4 regions of the Paenibacillus sp. NPDC093718 genome follow, and region 1 is predicted to be linked to each of the others. Evidence: riboswitches for the same ligand, from Rfam matches in the RefSeq annotation. Region 1 holds a riboswitch; each other region holds the start of a gene.
What was found. Region 1 has a riboswitch for thiamine pyrophosphate ahead of tenA (thiaminase II). Riboswitches for the same ligand answer to the same signal wherever they lie in the genome.

Region 1 (4,282 bases):
ACAGACGCACCAAGACCAGAAGTAGCACCAAGATCAGCAGTCGCACCAAGATCAGTAGTAGCACCAAGATCAGCAATAGCACTGAGATCAGTCGCACTGAGATCAGTAACACCAAGACCAGCAGTCGTACCAAGACCAGCAGTCGCACCGAGATCAGTAGCACCAAGATCAGCAATAGCACTGAGATCAGTCGCACTGAGATCAGTAACACCAAGACCAGCAGTCGTACCAAGACCAGCTGTCGCACCGAGATCAGTAGCACCATGATCAGCAGCAGCATTAATACCAGCAGTCGCACCAAAACAGCAGTAGCACCAATATCAGTAAGTAGCAAAGCAGTAGTCACCTATACCAGCATTAGCACCAAGCCCAGAAGCAGCTCCAATACCAGAAGCAGCTCCAATACCAGAAGCAGTTCCAATACCAGAAGCAGTTCCAATACCAGAAGCAGTTCCAATACCAGCAGTAGCTCAGCTATACACTCTGTATTCCCCCCAGTTTCTACCTATAAACCATAGCTACTCTGAGTTACCAGGTCCCTACATCGATCATAATCGACAGCCATCCAAGCATATCGCTGGGGCAACGAATCCACCCATGTTCTCCCTGAAATAACGCTTTTGCTTCACTTCACCTTGTTATGAAATCTTCACCACGATCTCCGATCCTGCAACATAGGTCATTGCCTTCATGTATTCCGGGTCCTGGGCTCGTCGTTCCATCTCCTCGGGGGTCAGGTCCTCCAATCGCGTCTGAATCCACCATAAGTTGCCGAACGGGTCCCGTACCCGTCCCACCCGGTCGCCGAAGAACAAACTCGTTGGTTCCGTCACCGAGACGGCTCCTGCGGCGAGTGCTTGTTGGTAGGCAGCATCGCAATCCTCAACATATAGACGGAGGTACGCCGGGCTATCCGGCCATTCCGGCTTTGCGTCAAACATCATCACGACGGCATCTCCGATTCGCACCTCGGCATGGCCGATGATACCATCGCCAACATAGACGCGGGCTAACTCTTCGGCTTGAAAAGCCTGCTCCAGGAATTCAATCAGCGCTGCGGAGTTTCTTGAGATAATCCATGGTGTTACGGATGTGTAGCCATCCGGAATGGGTTTAACGGCTTTCGGTTGGTTTGTCATAAATCCGCTCGCTCCTTCAAACTTCATATATTTGAACTGCTCTTATGTACTCATTATGCGGGGGCATATATGACAGCCGAGCGTCAGTGTTTCTGAAACAAGTTTGGGGCAGCCGGCGATTTTATCTCGCAAAAAGACTACTGCCACCGTAGAACATCATGATCACCCGGTCATGAAGAGGTTGCGAGCGCGAAGTTCCGTCCACGAACCGTTAACGTTTGACACCACCCATAAACCTATGTACAGTATTAGACAAAAGAATAGGAAGTCCACTAGGGGAGCCGTTAGCGGCTGAGACAAGAGCGTATCTTGGACCCTTTGAACCTGATCTAGTTCGTACTAGCGTAGGAAAGTGGAGCCTTCGTATATGAGGTCTCGGTGCGTTTTTTGGCGCACTCGGGGCTTGTTGACGAAGCCGCTCCAGTTTTCGGGGCGGCTTTTTAGCGTTGCCTGGAAAGTCGTGTCTTATGGACTTCCTGCTCTTCAATATGTTGGAGGTGGGGACAAAAATGAGTTATACGCAAGAGCTCCGTCAGCAGGCGGGAGGCATTTTTCAAGCAATCTTCGATCATCCCTTCGTAAAAGGCATTGCCGAGGGGAAACTGGCGCGGGAACAGCTGATTCACTATGTGAAGCAGGATTTTGAGTATTTGAATGCCTACATGCGGATTTACGGTATCGCCATATCCAAATCGACCAGCAGGGAAGAGATCGCGACCTTTAACGAACAGATTTCATTTATCCTGCACAGCGAGGTGCACCCGCATCAGAATTTTTGCGCAGCCGCCGGGGTGACCTATGAAGAGCTTCAGGGGTATCCGCTGGCTCCGTCCGCGCATCATTATATCCGTCATATGCTGACGGTGGCGCATGAGGGAAGTCTGGGCGAGATTATGGCGGTACTGCTTCCTTGCCCGTGGACGTACCTGGAGATTGGCCGCAAGCTGCTGGATGAAGTGAAGCCGGATGCATCCCATCCGTTCTATGACTGGATTTATTTCTACGGCAATCGTGGGGAAGACGCGACAGCCAAGTTCTGCAACCGTGTCGATGAATGGGCAGAGCGTGCGACGGCAGCCGAGCGGGAACGGATGAAGGAGCATTTCATGCTGAGCTGCCAGCTGGAGTATATGTTTTGGGACATGGCTTATAAGCAGGAGGAATGGCCGGTGCAGCTGCAGGCTGCGGTTCTGTAAGAAGTCGTCACGAGCACATAAATTCCATTATAGATAAGAGAGGCTGATTCATATGCATGCATGGGAAAAAGAAGTTTCGGCGCTTTTAACGAAGGTACAGCAAATGAGCCCCCTCGTTCACAATATGACGAACGTGGTGGTGACGAATTTTACGGCTAACGGCTTGTACGCGCTGGGCGCGTCGCCGGTCATGGCTTACGCGCCGGAGGAAGTGGCGGATATGGCCGCCATCGCGGGCGCGCTCGTATTGAACATCGGCACGCTGAACCGCGAGCTTGTTGATGCGATGATGATCGCCGGACAATCGGCGAACGCACACGGCGTGCCGGTCCTGCTGGACCCGGTCGGTGCAGGAGCGACCCGTTTTCGAACGGAGTCGGCGCTGCGGATCCTAAGCGAGGTGAAGGTATCGCTCGTGCGCGGAAATGCGGCTGAAGTCGCTCACCTTGTCGGGGAGGCCCGCGAGATCAAAGGCGTAGACGCAGGCAATAGCGCAGGCAGTGATCATGCCGAGCTGGCCGTGCGGGCTGCACGCGAATTAGGCACGATCGTGGCCATTACCGGTGAAGAGGACGTGATTACCGATGGAAACGAGGTACGCCTCATTACCGGCGGGGATGCTCTGCTCACGAAGGTGACCGGCGCAGGGTGCCTGCTGACCTCGGTGCTGGGTGCCTTTGCCGCGGTAGAAGCAAACCTGCTGCTTGCAGGTACGGCGGGACTGGCCTTCTACGGGGCCGCGGCGGCAAAAGCCGCAGAGCGAACCGCGGATCTTGGACCAGGAAGCTTCCAGATCGCTTTCCTGGATGAGCTGGCAAAGCTTCATCCAGACTCGCTGGAAGGATATGCAGCTGTCCGGGAAGCGGAAGCGGCCGCTGCAGGTGGCACACGATGAGCAAGACTCATGTTCCCAGGGCACTGACGATTGCCGGGTCTGATAGCGGCGGAGGTGCCGGCATTCAGGCAGATCTAAAAACCTTCCAGGAGCTCGGCGTATACGGCATGTCGGCGATTACGGCAATCACGGTGCAGAATACCTTGGGGGTTCACGGCGTATATCCGCTGCCTCCCGAAGCAGCTGCGGAACAGATTGAAGCGGTAGGCTCGGACCTCGGAGTCGATGCATTGAAGACCGGCATGCTGTTCAACGCGGAGATCATTCGCCTGGTGGCTGACCGGATTCGGGCATTCGGCTGGAAGAGGGTCGTTGTGGATCCCGTGATGATCGCCAAGGGCGGAGCGGAGCTGCTGCAAAGCGAAGCGGTGCAGGCTTTAAGAGAAGATTTGCTGCCGCTGGCGCTGATTGTCACCCCCAACATACCGGAGGCCGAAGTATTGGCGGGGATGCGTATCCGCACGATGGAAGATCGGAAGGAAGCGGCGAGACGCATTCATGGTCTGGGGCCAAAGATGGTTGTGATCAAAGGCGGGCATGACGAGGGCTTGCTTGGCAGCGGTGAAGATGCGGATCACGAGAGGGATAAGGGACCAGCTATAGCAGCGGGTATGCAGCAGGAAGAGTTGCCTCAGTCCGAAAAGGCGTATGGTCAAACGAGAACTGCCAGTGATAACGGGGAGTTTAATGAGGGACGCTCCCCTATTATCAAGAATGACAGCAGCGGCAGTCCTCCGGTCATGGACCTGGTATACGATGGTACGGCCTTCACAGAATTATATGGCAAACGAATTCATACCGTTCATACCCATGGTACCGGCTGCACTTTCTCTGCGGCCATCACCGCAGGCTTGGCCAAAGGCTTGAGCGTAATCGATGCCATTCAGAGCGGACGCTCATTCATCCAAGCGGCTATTGAGGACGGTTTATACCTGGGGCAGGGACATGGTCCAACGAATCATTGGGCATACAATCGCCGCCGTCAGGAGGTGCTGCGATGACGGGTAGAGTGGCACCCGATATGATGAGGCAGCATCTGCGGATGTACCTCG
Region 2 (4,282 bases), on a different contig from region 1:
TACATCGCGGCATCGGCGCGACCAATCAGCTCCTGGTCATTTCTGGCATGATCCGGATAAACCGCAATGCCGATACTCGGCGTGGTTCGGACTTCATGCCCTTCCAATTCGTACGGCTCGCTAAGCATCGTCCAGATCTCCTCCGCCATCCAGATCAGCTCCTGATCCTCACCAGCCGGATGGATCATAACGGTGAATTCGTCTCCTCCTAAACGGGAAACCAAAACTCCTTTGGATTCAAGAGATTGAAGCCGGTCTGCAACCTTTCGTATCAACAAATCGCCGGCACGATGGCCGTATCGGTCATTGACTCGTTTGAAACGGTTCATATCCATATACAGCAAGCCTACGCGGGAACCTGCGCGGTCCGCCTCCTTCAGCGAGCTCGCCAGCCTTGCATTAAAATAACGGCGATTATACAGCCCCGTAAGATCATCACGATGTGCCAGGGCTTCACTCTGCATCAGACTCTCATGCAGCCGGTCAAACAAGCGGTCGTTCTCGAACTGGATTAAAATCTGCCTGAACAGAATCAGGATCACGCACAGGGATAGGCCGGTAAACAGTCCAGTCCACCCTCCAAACCGCTGCGCCATAAGGGCAAACATCCCGCCAAGCACGCTATAGGGAAGCAGGTACCTTACGATCAGGTTTCCGACCGAACGCGGCTCCCGCTCACCAACAGATGGCTTACGGGAATCAGAGGCAGACTGCCCACCTGCGAAACTAATGAAAAATACCGATAATGAATAGATTGGATATAGGTAGGGACGAGCCTCGATACCCATGAGTTCAACAAGATAGATGTACAGAACATCTCCGGCAATATAAGCACTTCCGCCAAGACATAACAGAATGGCCGACCATTTCCTTAACTGTCCGGTATTAAAATACAACACCAGCGTAAAAAAAATAAGTACCATTGCGCATAGCGGATACAGCATGTCCACCCAAATGTTTCCCCATACTGCCTCATGGACCAGACCCTCAAGCTCAGGCTTGATGAAATACTCCCATCCTACCGTCATGACCGTTATGCCAACAATCACGATGTCCAGCATAAGCCGGAGCCCCCGAAACGAACCTTGAACATGCCGGAATAAATAAATGAGAGAACTTGCGAACAGGATGAGTTCGAGCCCCCAGAACAAATGGGCTAGAACCGTAGGGAAAGCGCTCTCTTTTTCAAACCAAACATGACATGCGTGAATGATTCGGGCCGCTGCATCCCCCATCAATCCGAGACCCACAATAAACCAAAACCTGCGAAGATGAACCTCATAGCGCCGACTAATCCGCATTAAATAAACGGAGGCGGCTGCAGGAGGAATAATGACTAGAACACGCTGAAGCGGTAAAGCGTCAGGCATCCACAGAGCGATCATTATCTGAATGAATGCATATATCATGGCGAGTCGAATCCACAGATGATCTGCTGGAGTTGGACTCATAAGCATTCCTCCTCGGCCAAAAGGTAAGCTTTTTTCACTACTTGCTTATTAGGTCTTTTGAATTAATACTCCTAGTTTTCATGATACTTTTTACCCACCTAAAAGTAAAGATGAGGAAATGAAAGAAAAACCATGGATTCTACTCTAGTAAACCCATAACCATCCGAAAAGTTGTTGCCCTCAAGACCCACTTGACGTATAGGGATTATGTGATAATATTTACATTCATATCTTATATGAATCGGAAAGGGTGTTGAGCCATGCCACAGAAACGATTGGATCATGTTGGTATTGTTGTCCGGAACCTTGAAGCTACAATTGCATTCTACACATCCGTAGTCGGACTGGAACTAAAGGATCGCCTGACCCATACTAATGGCGTCATCCAGCTGGCGTTCCTCGGATTTAACGGCAGCAACGAGACGGAAGTCGAGCTTATTCAGGGTTACAGCGATACGCTGCCCGCGGAGGGCACCGTTCATCATTTTGCCGTCAGCACGGATAACATTGAAGAGGAATATGCCCGGGTTCAAGGACTTGACGTTCCTCACTTGGACGAGGAAATCGTGACGCTCCCGAATGGTTTCCGTTATTTCTTTGTACATGGTCCCGAAGGGGAATGGATTGAGTTCTTCCAGCGCTAACCTCTACGTAGAAGCCTTATTCAAATACTTTATCTCGTGAAAGGTTCATAGGATCAATTATTCCTTCCCATTGCATAAGAGTTCTAACAAAGACCTGCCTCGTTCGTGCCCCTTCGAACTAGACAGGTCTGGTTGTTAGGACTATAATAGCGGATGTAATGATCGAAACTTCATAAATACCGGGGGAGCTGGGATATGGCCGGCTGAGAGTGTATCCGATATGATACTGACCCTTACACCTGATCTGGGTAATGCCAGCGTAGGAAGCCCATGTTTGCGGCAGCTGTTTATTTGCCGTGGTATACACTTACGCCGTCATGCGTCCTGATATCATCAGGGCGCTTTTTTTGTGGAGTTAACGAGGTTATAGAAATAGAATTCAAAGGAGAGAGAAAACGATGAAGAAGGGAAAATGGATTCCGCTGCTTCTTGCTTGCGTCCTGCTGATGGTTGCCTCTGGATGCGGCACAAGCGGACAGAACAAGAAGACAGGTGAAGAAGGCGAAGACAGTCAGACTCCCGGGAAACTTCGTGACGTACAGCTGATGCTCGATTGGTCCGCCAATACGAATCATACCGGCCTGTATGCAGCGAAGGAGCTTGGGTATTATGAGGAAGAAGGGCTTAATGTCGAGATCGTCCAGCCGGGAGCAGGCGGAACGGATACGCTGGTCGCATCCGGAAAAGTACCGTTTGGCATCAGCTATCAGGAAGGCGTAACGCTGGCCAGAACGCAAGGATTGCCGCTCGTTTCCATTGCAGCGATCATTCAGCATAATACATCCGGCTTTGCCGCCCCCAAGGATAAAGGCATCGTGAAGGCAGGCGATTTTGAAGGAAAATCCTATGGAGGCTGGGGCTCGCCTGTGGAGGAAGCCGTCATGAAATCCATCATGGAGATCGATGGCGCCGATGTCAGCAAGGTGAATATGGTCAATATGGGCGATGCCGATTATTTTACGGCCGTGAAACGCGACATTGATTTTGCCTGGATCTTCTATGCTTGGACGGGCATTGAAGCCGAGCTTCGCAATGAGCCGCTTGACATGATTTATGTGAAGGACTACTCGGAGCAGCTTGATTATTACACACCGGTGATCGTAACGAACGAGAAGCAGATCCAGGATGACCCCGAGCTTGTCAAAGCGTTCATGCGGGCGACTTCCAAAGGATATGACTATGCGATTCAACATCCTGAAGATGCGGCAGCCCTGCTTACGAAGGCTGTTCCTGACTTGGATGCCGAACTGGTTCTCGCCAGCCAGAAATGGCTGAGCCCCCGTTATCAGGATGATGCACCCCGCTGGGGCGAGCAGAAAGCCGAAGTATGGTCAGGGTATGCCGACTGGATGTTTGAGCGCAAGCTGCTGGAGAAGGAACTTGACGCGGACCGCGCATTTACCAATGAATTTTTACCGGAGCAGCCATAAGGTTATTTCTATATTAAGTGCGTGTTCAAAAAGGTCGATTTTCAGCACCGAAGCTTATGCTTCCGATGTGCGTTTTTTCAAAACGCTTCAGTTGGATGAAGCTAGGGACATCAGGAGCGGAGCGTACGATTTGGGTACGTGAGCACCGGAAGGCCCGGCTGAATTCAAGATTCGATGCCGAGCTGCTTCCTGATTCGCTTCGTGTTAGATATAGAATTTATGAGTTATCAGTGGAACTGATGAAATTCTATATCGCAAGAAAACCTACCTATGCATCGCGGTCGCTCATCCTTGAAGTGGCCTCGATAGAGGTTTTCTTATCAAGAGCGGACTTTTTGAACAACCTCTATAAGAAGAGAGACTGCGTTTGCGGAAGGCTGCCTCTCTTCCATTACAGTAAAGCTTACAAGAAAGGATGAGTTTATATGGCGAATACACTCTTAAGCATTCAAGTAATTCCGAGAACGCCAAACGGGGCCGACAGCATCCCTTATGTAGATGAAGCGATCAAGGTCATTCAGGAATCAGGTGTGAAATACGAGGTTCATGCACTCGAAACGACCATGGAAGGAGAGCTCTCCGAGCTGCTCACGATCGTTGAGCGCATGCACGAGGCGCTGGTGAATGCAGGAAGTCCCAGCATCATATCCCAAGTCAAAATCGCGCATCATCCGACCGGCATCAGCATGGATAAGCTGACTGAGAAATACCGTCCATGAAGAGCTGGTGGAGTTCGGTTTGGCCGCCCGCTGTGGCG
Region 3 (4,282 bases), on a different contig from region 1:
TTAGGTATTCCGAAGAATTCGAGCAGTTCCTGAAGCTTTGCTTCCGGCATGGGCATATCAAGCAGTAATTCTCTGTCCAGCAGGACGCCTCCGCGATCCAGAACGCGGTAATATTCGGGCAGCGATTTCGAAGTATCCGTAAATACGGTAACAGACTCGGCCATGATCAGATCAAATTGGTTGTCCTCGAAAGGCAATGCGCATACATCCGCTTGAAGGAACTGTACGTCGATTTCCATCGCTTCGGCTCGTGCCCGTGCTTTTTTGATCATATTTTCGTTCAGATCAATAGCTGTCACTTGATACCCCATCTCCGAAAGATGGCATGCGGTTCTGCCAGTTCCGCACCCCACCTCCAGAATGCGGCTGCCCGGTTGAATGGGATAATTCTTCAGCATTCTGAGGGTTGCCTCGAATCCTCCCGGGTGGGCACTGCCCATGCCTAGTTTGGAGAGCATATGAATGTAGTTCATCTTATCTATCCCTTCTTCCTTGTCATCAACATGAGGGTAATCGTTTATTTACCATATGATTCAGGTACGTTTAGGGTTTTAGCTGAATTAGATATTTTGAGCCCTTTTTTCGGGAGGATCAGAGTCATAATGGAGGAAACGTCATGAGGATGGAACCGGTAGAGGCAGCGGAACGCGTCATTCAACACGATTATCCCGACTGTTTGCTTGCCGTGCTTGGCGGCAGCGCGAGCAGAGGCGAATATAATGAACAATCCGATTTGGACATCATGGTCATTGAACGAGACGGTTATGATTTCAGCAGGAAGACGATAGAGGCGCATGGGTGGATCGCGGAAATCTTTATATTGTCTTTATCCTCCTATCGCGAATATTTTGACGAGGGAGTGATCGCGGCGAATCCGTCATTTCAACGGATGATCGCAGAAGGGACGGTGCTGTGCGCGCTGCCCGAGGGAGAAGAGGTGCGGACGGAAGCCCACAGCGATTTGAATTACGGACCCATGCCATTGACGCTAACCGACATTAACCAATACCGTTATATGCTAACCGAGTACATGCTGGACTTGGAGGGTCCACGAAGGGATGGCGAAAAATGGTTTACGGTGCACAAAATAGCGGCGATTCTCTGTGAATTTGTACTTAGGGTGAACCGGGAGTGGACGGGTGAAGGGAAAACGCTGTTCCGGCTGTTCAGCCGCTATGACACAATCATGGGAGAACGATTGGAAGCAGCGCTTGCGGCGATGTATCGCCAGGATGATCCTTCAGCTCTGATGGCATTCACCGAGGAAATGCTCCGTCCGTATGGAGGGAAACTTCTCATTGGTTACGAGGAATAAAATTTCCTTGCGAATAGATAAAGAGAGGTACATTAGCCGTGACGCTAGCACAAATCGGGAAATACTATAATAGTGTGATTACATCACGTCATTTTTTAAATCCAGGAGGGGATCTTCATGAGCGGAGAATACGGCGGCGCATGGGGCAATTCAGTAGGAATTATTTTGGTTCTCTTTATCCTGCTCGTAATCATCTTGAGTGCTTGGGTTTAAACCGTCAAGATTCTTGGCAGCTAGTGACAGGAAAGCCCGGCTCTTGCCGGGCTTTTGTCTGCCCCAATATAACTCAATTCGATGCGGCTTTGACCGATGGGCTGTGGGCAGACACAACCGCAGTCATGACCAGATGACTGCTGTCGGATTGGATCGCATGCAAAAACGCTTCTTCAAGAGACCCAAACACCCGGGATAAGGACCCGTCCAACCGGCTGGCGTAATGAACGCTTCCGGCGAATGTACCGGCTGCCTTCGCACGATTTACTTCACCGTAGATGACATCCATGTAGTTATCCGTACCCATGGGGTAAAGAGCGAACTGGCAGGCAGTCTCCATATCGGCAAGTTCTCCAATGTCGTTGTTCAAGAGGGTCGAATCCTCAGTCATATATACATCGGCGTCCGTATCTCCAGGGCAGCCAATGGAATAAGTACCATTAAAAACAGTGTGCACGCCACTCGCCGCAGCATGGGCGAATATCGCCCTTGTAACATCAAAGACATGCTCCGCACGTCCGCGAATACAGGTGCTCACATCATCAGTCTGAATCCACACCTTCCCCGTATCCACAGATTGCAGCGCGCCCATGATGACCTCCACAAACCGGTCTGTCATGGGAAATACCGAGAACCGGCATCCGACGATCCGGCTGGTTCCGCAAGCAAGCTCATTCATTGTCATTTCCTCCCCATTATATAAGTCCACGCAAAAAAACCGCACCCCATGAAGAAAGTGCAGTTATGCCTACGAAAGGAAATAAACATAAATGCTACACTTCCCCACGCTAGTATGACCTAGATCGGGTGATAAGGGTTAACGGCAGCCCGCCGTCTCTCAGCACATGGCACCCCTAGTACAGCCAACATCTTATGTAGTTGGTTACCGCAAGTTTTGCCCCCGAACTTCATGTTGTCGTAGAAGTTCATGGGTTCTTACCTGTGTAATTGTATCGTTTTGCGATCGGATTTTCAATCTTTGCTTTATAAAAAAAACCGCCTGTCCCAGTTGCAGGAACTTAGGGAGGCGGCTTATTTCATCTGTTTGATTAGTTATATACTTTCACGCGATCTTCCAGCGGTGCAAATTCTTTTTCGCCTGGTTCAGCAACCGGCTTGCCGAAAGGCATTTGAGCAATCAGCTTCCAGCTTTCCGGGATGTTCCATTCGGATTTTACTTTTTCGTCGATCAGCGGGTTGTAGTGCTGCAGGGATGCGCCCAGACCTTCTGCTTCAAGGGATGTCCATACTACAAATTGCAGCATGCCGTTGGATTGGTTGGACCAAACCGGGAAGTTGTCGGCATAAGCGGCAAAGTTTTGTTGCAGCCCGGCAATGACGTTGTTGTCCTCGAAGAACAATACCGTACCGTAACCAGCGCGGAATGAAGCCATCTTGTCGGCAGTGGATTTGAATGCTTCTTCATCGCCAACAACTTCCTTCAGGATGCCTTCCGTGATGTTCCACAGTTTATCGTGCTGTTCGCCAAGCAATACAACGACGCGTGCACTTTGGGAGTTGAAAGAAGACGGAGTATACTTAACCGCTTCGTTTACGATTTCCTGAATACGCTCGTCCGAGATAACGGATTCTTTGCTAATCCCGTAATAAGAACGGCGATTTTTGAGTGCAGCTGAAAAATCTTTAGACATTGAAAAAAAACCTCCTGGTGTAATCGAATTTGCATACGCCTGATAAGAAGATGTCCCTTACTACAAGCAAATATGCATTTTACGTTATTAGCCATAATTTCAATTATCATTCCATATTAACTTACGTTTAGTTAGAAATAATAATTATGTTAGGATATTAATATAACTTAGAGGGATTGTCAACGACTTTTAATATTTAATATTATTTTTCTTATCCATTTAATAAGAATTGAAACCGTGTAGTTTTTAGAGAAGTCTCATTATGACAGTAACCACATTAAAGGGAGATTTAACTAAAGAGTGGTTCTTCCTGAGGATATGAGCTATGCTTCCTTGAAACTTCATATTATGAACAATTCATGAACAAAATATACATGTATGAACCAATTAATTGATTTTGATTCTCAATTATACTTGTCGAGCCAGTATGAGGATGATATAATGCATATCAGAACGCGATTGATAATCAATCTCAATGAGAATGATGACGAAAATTGCAAGATCCCGGATACTTAGAGACATACGCATAGAAGGAAGAGCCATGAAGATTAGATACTTATTTGCAGCCGTTGTGGTACTCTCGATAATCTCATTATTTATTGGAGTTAAAGATATCTCGCCACTGCAATTGTTCTCGATGACAGAACAACAACAGCATATTATGCTTGTCAGCCGGATTCCTAGGCTTGTCAGCCTCATATTGGCGGGTGTTAGCATGAGCATCTGCGGATTGATCATGCAGCAGCTCAGCCGCAATAAGTTCGTGTCTCCCACCACGGCAGGTACGATGGACTCTGCCAGACTGGGCATATTGGTAGCCATGCTTGTCTTCACGACAAGCGGACCGCTTATCAAAATGCTTGTGGCATTTGTATTCGCTCTGGCAGGAACCTTTATCTTCATGAAGATACTGGATCGGATTAAGTTCAAGGACGCGATCTTCATCCCGCTCGTAGGGCTGATGTTTGGTAATATCGTCAGTTCGATCGCCACCTTCTTTGCATACAAATATGATCTTATTCAGAATATGTCCGCATGGCTCCAGGGTGATTTTTCCATGATCATGAAGGGCCAGTATGAAATGCTCTATATAAGTATCCCG
Region 4 (4,282 bases), on a different contig from region 1:
TCCCGCTGCTGCGCAAGACCGGACGATCCAAAATCATTCTCATGAGCAGCATTAGCGGTGTGGTCGGCTTTCCGGGTTATGGTCCCTATGCGGCATCCAAATTTGCGCTGGAGGGGTTCGGCGAGAGCCTGTCCATGGAGTTGATGCCCTTTGGCATCGATGTCGTACTGATCCAGCCCGGTGCCTATGGCACGCCGATCTGGAATAAAAGTTTTGGGGAGCTTACGGTAAAGGAAGGATCACCCTACAGCGGTCTGCTGAAGGGCGTGCTGGACTATTCCGAGCGGACAGCCGGGAGAAGCGGGGATCCGCAGGAGGTAGCCAGGCTGGTGGCAAACATTGCGTCCATGTCCAAACCGAGGTTCCGCTATACGCTGCCCCGAGGCACGCGGCTGACCGCATGGATCAAGGGCGTACTGCCGGATCGGCTGTTTCAGCGGATCGTTTATCGGATGCTGGACCGGCGTTAATCATTCATGCAGCGAATGATTCATGGCCTTAACTTGTCATGCGATGCTTGGTGCAGCTTGGTAAGGTGAATGGAGTTACCCTTTTCTGGCTGGGGACGGGTGAAGCAAACCGAGCAGCTCTCCCATCTTCACCTTGGAGCCGGGTTCCAGGTCACCGCGCGGAGTAAACGTGCCGTTCTCTGTCAAAAGCACGACGGTAGAGCCGAATTCAAAGTACGCGAGTTCATCGCCGATCTCGTATTTCTTCACGTTCTCGTCAGCATAACGGATGCTGCTTACGTTCATGGCTCCGACCTTCACGACGGCAACTTCGCCGAACTCATGCGCTATATAGGTAATGAGGCGCTCATTACGGCTGAGCACATGCCGGATATGGGTCATTGCAAAATCGTTCACGGGGTAAACGCGTCCCTTTAAATGCTCGCTTTCCGCTTGAACACCGGTTACCGGGGAATGAATGCGATGATAATCGGTTGGGCTTAAATACAATACAAATACATAGCCGTTGATGTAGTTTTCCATTCTCGGTGATTTGGCGAGCAGCTCGCTCAGGGTATAATCCTGTCCCTTGACGCTCAGAATGGTGCCGGTGTTGACGGCGCACATCGCCGAAATCGTGGCGTCGACGGGGCTAACCATGGCATCGGCGGTGTCGTCTATGGCGCGCAGGCCTATTTTTAACCGGCGAGAAAAGAATTCGTTCAGTGAGCGGTATTCGTGAATTTCTTTCTCCGCTTCATGCGCCGGAATTTGATAAATTCGTATGAATGCAGGTATTAGATGACGGCTCAGCCGGCTGTGGGAACAATGCCCCATAATTCGGGACAGCCACTTGCGGGAGGACAGCTCGGTCATCAGACGCAGCAATTGTTTAGCCATGTCATTCTCCTTTGTGCATAGGTGTCAGCAATAAACGTTGGTGGAAAAGCCAATCACTTTGATATTGACATAGAATGAGCTGGAAATCAATAAATGGCCATTTTTGAAAAAAGGTTCTTGCTAATTGGGGAACGAATGTGTATTTTAAGATTAACATGAAACCGAATAGGGAATACGGGGGCTTGAGTGAATCAGGCTGAGATTGCAGCTATTATCCGCTGTTGACCGTTAATCTGAACTGGGTAATGCCAGCGTAGAGAATATCCGACCCTGCCTACATAGGGCCTATTTTTCCGTCTGCGCGTTTTTCCAGACGGTTTTTTGTTGTGTTTACACAAAAATAGAGGTGGAGAGGGGAATGTGTGGTTATGGGAACGTCAGTGCAGGAGAAGTTGGGGGTTCAGCCCCGAAAAGGGCTGCGGTTAAGCGATATTTTGGTGACGGTGTTGGTATCGCTGGTGCTGGGCGTCATTTATCACTTTTGGGGTTCGGTTTACAATCTGTTAAAACCGCTGTTCTTTGAAGCGGATGAGTTGTTATACGGCATGTGGTTCGCTGCAGCCACACTTGCTTACTTGTTGATCCGCAAGCCGGGAGTGGCCATCATCGCGGAACTGGCGGCAGCCCACGTGGAAGTGCTGTTTGGCAGCGGCTGGGGTTTGACCCTGCTGCTGTATGGTCTCATTCAAGGACTGGGCGCAGAATTGGTATTCGCGGCGCTCCGTTATCGGAGCGCTTCGGCGTGGACGCTGGCGATTGCCGGAGCCGGCGCAGCCATCGGATCGATGATCATGGACTTTTATTACAGCTATACCGATGACCTGCAGACATGGATGTTCCTGGCCAAATACGGCATGCGGGTACTCAGCGGCGCCGTCATTGCAGGCCTCCTGATGCTCCTGCTGGCCAAAGCGCTTGACCGTACGGGTGTGACATCCCTGCTGCGTCCTGCGTCGAAGAAGGATTACGAAGCACTGGATGATCCGCGCCATGTGTAATGCCACGGTTAGCCTGGTTCCGGCTCAGTCCGCTGAAATGCTTCCGGAACCGGCCGTGTATGTGGAGGGATTGCGTCTGAAGTATCCGGGCGAGGAGCGGCTGATGTTCAAAGACCTCTCCTTCTCGGCTGTCCGGGGGGAGAAGGTGCTGCTGCTCGGTCCGAGCGGCTGCGGCAAATCCACGCTGCTGCAGGTGCTGAGCGGGATGATTCCCCGCGCAACGGAGGTGCCGATGAAATGCGAGTCGCAGCTGGTTCCTCGCTCTTGGGGTTATGTATTCCAAGATCCGGATACCCAGTTCTGCATGCCATACGTGGATGAAGAGCTGGCATTCGTACTGGAAAACCTAAGTGTCCCCCGCGACGAGATGAAGGAGCGGATGCAAGCGGCCCTCCGCGAGGTGGGGCTTGATCTTGAGGAGCTTCATATGCCGATCGGGCATCTGTCCCAAGGCATGAAGCAACGACTGGCGCTGGCTTCGGCTCTGCTGCTGGAGCCGGAGGTGCTGTTCCTTGACGAGCCATCTGCCTTGCTCGACCCGGAAGGAAGGGAGCAAATCTGGTCCGCGGTGAAGGCCGTATCGGAAGGGCGGACGCTGATCATCGTAGAGCACCGGATAGAAGAAATGGCCAAATACGTGGATCGTGTCGTGCTGTTCAGCCCGGATGGCGAGATTCTGGGCGAAGGTCCTCCAGCAGCGATATTCGCAGAATACGAGCGGGAACTCCAAGCCTATGGAATCTGGTATCCCGGCGTATGGGAAGATTATGCGCAGACCCGGTCGGGCAGAGAACTGTTTGCTCCGGTCGACGCGCTTGGCGGTGAGCGGGGTAATCTCCTGCATGAGGCTGCTCCGCCGTACGTTCAATGTGGGGAACCTGTCATTCAACTGGTGAATTTCAGGGGAATGAGATGGGATAAACCGGCCATCACTCTCCCTTCGGCCGAGGTGTTTCCGGGACAATTCATTGCGGTGGTAGGGCCTAACGGAGCAGGCAAGAGCTCGCTGCTGCTCAGTTTGATGGGGCTGCTGCGCGCCGAAGGGACCTATGTGCTCTGCGGGGAAGAGGTCATTCAGGGCAAGCGCAGAAAGGTGCGGAAGAAGAGAGAGCAGCAGCTGCGACAAATCGGATTCGTGTTTCAGAATCCGGAGCTTCAATTCCTGACGGAGCGCATCGGCGATGAGGTGGTTTATTCGCTGCTGGTGGATCATGTGCCGCCGGAGGAAGCGAAGGCACAGGCCGACCGCTGTCTTGAACGCTTTGGATTGAGAGGCTTGGAGGCCAGGCATCCGTACCAGCTGTCGACAGGTCAAAAGCGCCGCTTGAGCGTGGCTACGGCCATGGCAAGACAGCCGTCCGTCCTGCTTCTGGATGAGCCGACCTTCGGACAGGATGCGCGGAATACGTTTGCGATTCTGGAGATGTGCGAGCAGCTCCGCCGCGCGGGAACCGCCATTCTTATGGTGACGCATGAAATGGAGGTCGCGCAGCGGGTCGCCACGCATATATGGGAAATCCGCGAGGGACAGCTGACCTCGAGCATGCCTTCCCCGCGCTGGTGTACCGGGACGGAATCCGGACAGGAGGCGGGCGGAGTGAATGGCGCTGATGCTCGCGAAAATCTAACCACGACCGATCATCGCTTCACGGAGGTGAACGCATGAACATATGGAACCCCGTGCGGATCACTTGGCTGCACCGGGCGAATCCGGTGGTGAAGCTGGGTCTGATCTGTGCGCTGTTTTTCATGACGGTGTTAACCCATGATCTTGATTTTGTTTTGTACCAGGCGTTGATCTTTATGGTCTGTCTGATCGTGCTCAGCGGGGTGAAACCTTGGAAAATGCTGTTGTTCTTCATTCCATTTCTGCTTGCCTTCATATCGTCCGCCTCTTCCATGATGCTGTTCGGTAAGGGGGAGACGATCTGGTGG

Region 2: linked by a shared signal. The riboswitch ahead of ACQKPA_RS11385 (ABC transporter substrate-binding protein) and the one ahead of tenA (thiaminase II) in region 1 are both predicted to bind thiamine pyrophosphate.
Region 3: linked by a shared signal. The riboswitch ahead of ACQKPA_RS02775 (YkoF family thiamine/hydroxymethylpyrimidine-binding protein) and the one ahead of tenA (thiaminase II) in region 1 are both predicted to bind thiamine pyrophosphate.
Region 4: linked by a shared signal. The riboswitch ahead of ACQKPA_RS27025 (ECF transporter S component) and the one ahead of tenA (thiaminase II) in region 1 are both predicted to bind thiamine pyrophosphate.

The regions. Positions count from the first base shown of each region.
Region 1 is NZ_JBNNUS010000005.1:102,398-106,679, forward strand. Features, by position in the region: gene ACQKPA_RS16290 (hypothetical protein) at 1-334, opposite strand, end outside; gene ACQKPA_RS16295 (VOC family protein) at 639-1,139, opposite strand; TPP riboswitch at 1,404-1,507, shown strand; gene tenA (thiaminase II) at 1,649-2,335, shown strand; gene thiM (hydroxyethylthiazole kinase) at 2,388-3,230, shown strand; gene thiD (bifunctional hydroxymethylpyrimidine kinase/phosphomethylpyrimidine kinase) at 3,227-4,231, shown strand; gene thiE (thiamine phosphate synthase) at 4,228-4,282, shown strand, end outside.
Region 2 is NZ_JBNNUS010000003.1:333,084-337,365, forward strand. Features, by position in the region: gene ACQKPA_RS11375 (diguanylate cyclase domain-containing protein) at 1-1,451, opposite strand, end outside; gene ACQKPA_RS11380 (VOC family protein) at 1,712-2,095, shown strand; TPP riboswitch at 2,267-2,378, shown strand; gene ACQKPA_RS11385 (ABC transporter substrate-binding protein) at 2,494-3,525, shown strand; gene ACQKPA_RS11390 (MTH1187 family thiamine-binding protein) at 3,951-4,244, shown strand; gene ACQKPA_RS11395 (ABC transporter permease) at 4,241-4,282, shown strand, end outside.
Region 3 is NZ_JBNNUS010000001.1:576,342-580,623, reverse strand. Features, by position in the region: gene ACQKPA_RS02790 (class I SAM-dependent methyltransferase) at 1-473, opposite strand, end outside; gene ACQKPA_RS02785 (nucleotidyltransferase domain-containing protein) at 617-1,315, shown strand; gene ACQKPA_RS02780 (sporulation protein YjcZ) at 1,433-1,528, shown strand; gene ACQKPA_RS02775 (YkoF family thiamine/hydroxymethylpyrimidine-binding protein) at 1,602-2,207, opposite strand; TPP riboswitch at 2,292-2,394, opposite strand; gene ACQKPA_RS02770 (nitroreductase family protein) at 2,578-3,180, opposite strand; gene ACQKPA_RS02765 (ABC transporter permease) at 3,722-4,282, shown strand, end outside.
Region 4 is NZ_JBNNUS010000011.1:96,155-100,436, forward strand. Features, by position in the region: gene ACQKPA_RS27015 (oxidoreductase) at 1-470, shown strand, start outside; gene asd (archaetidylserine decarboxylase) at 546-1,349, opposite strand; TPP riboswitch at 1,514-1,626, shown strand; gene ACQKPA_RS27025 (ECF transporter S component) at 1,718-2,347, shown strand; gene ACQKPA_RS27030 (ABC transporter ATP-binding protein) at 2,340-4,013, shown strand; gene ACQKPA_RS27035 (energy-coupling factor transporter transmembrane component T family protein) at 4,010-4,282, shown strand, end outside.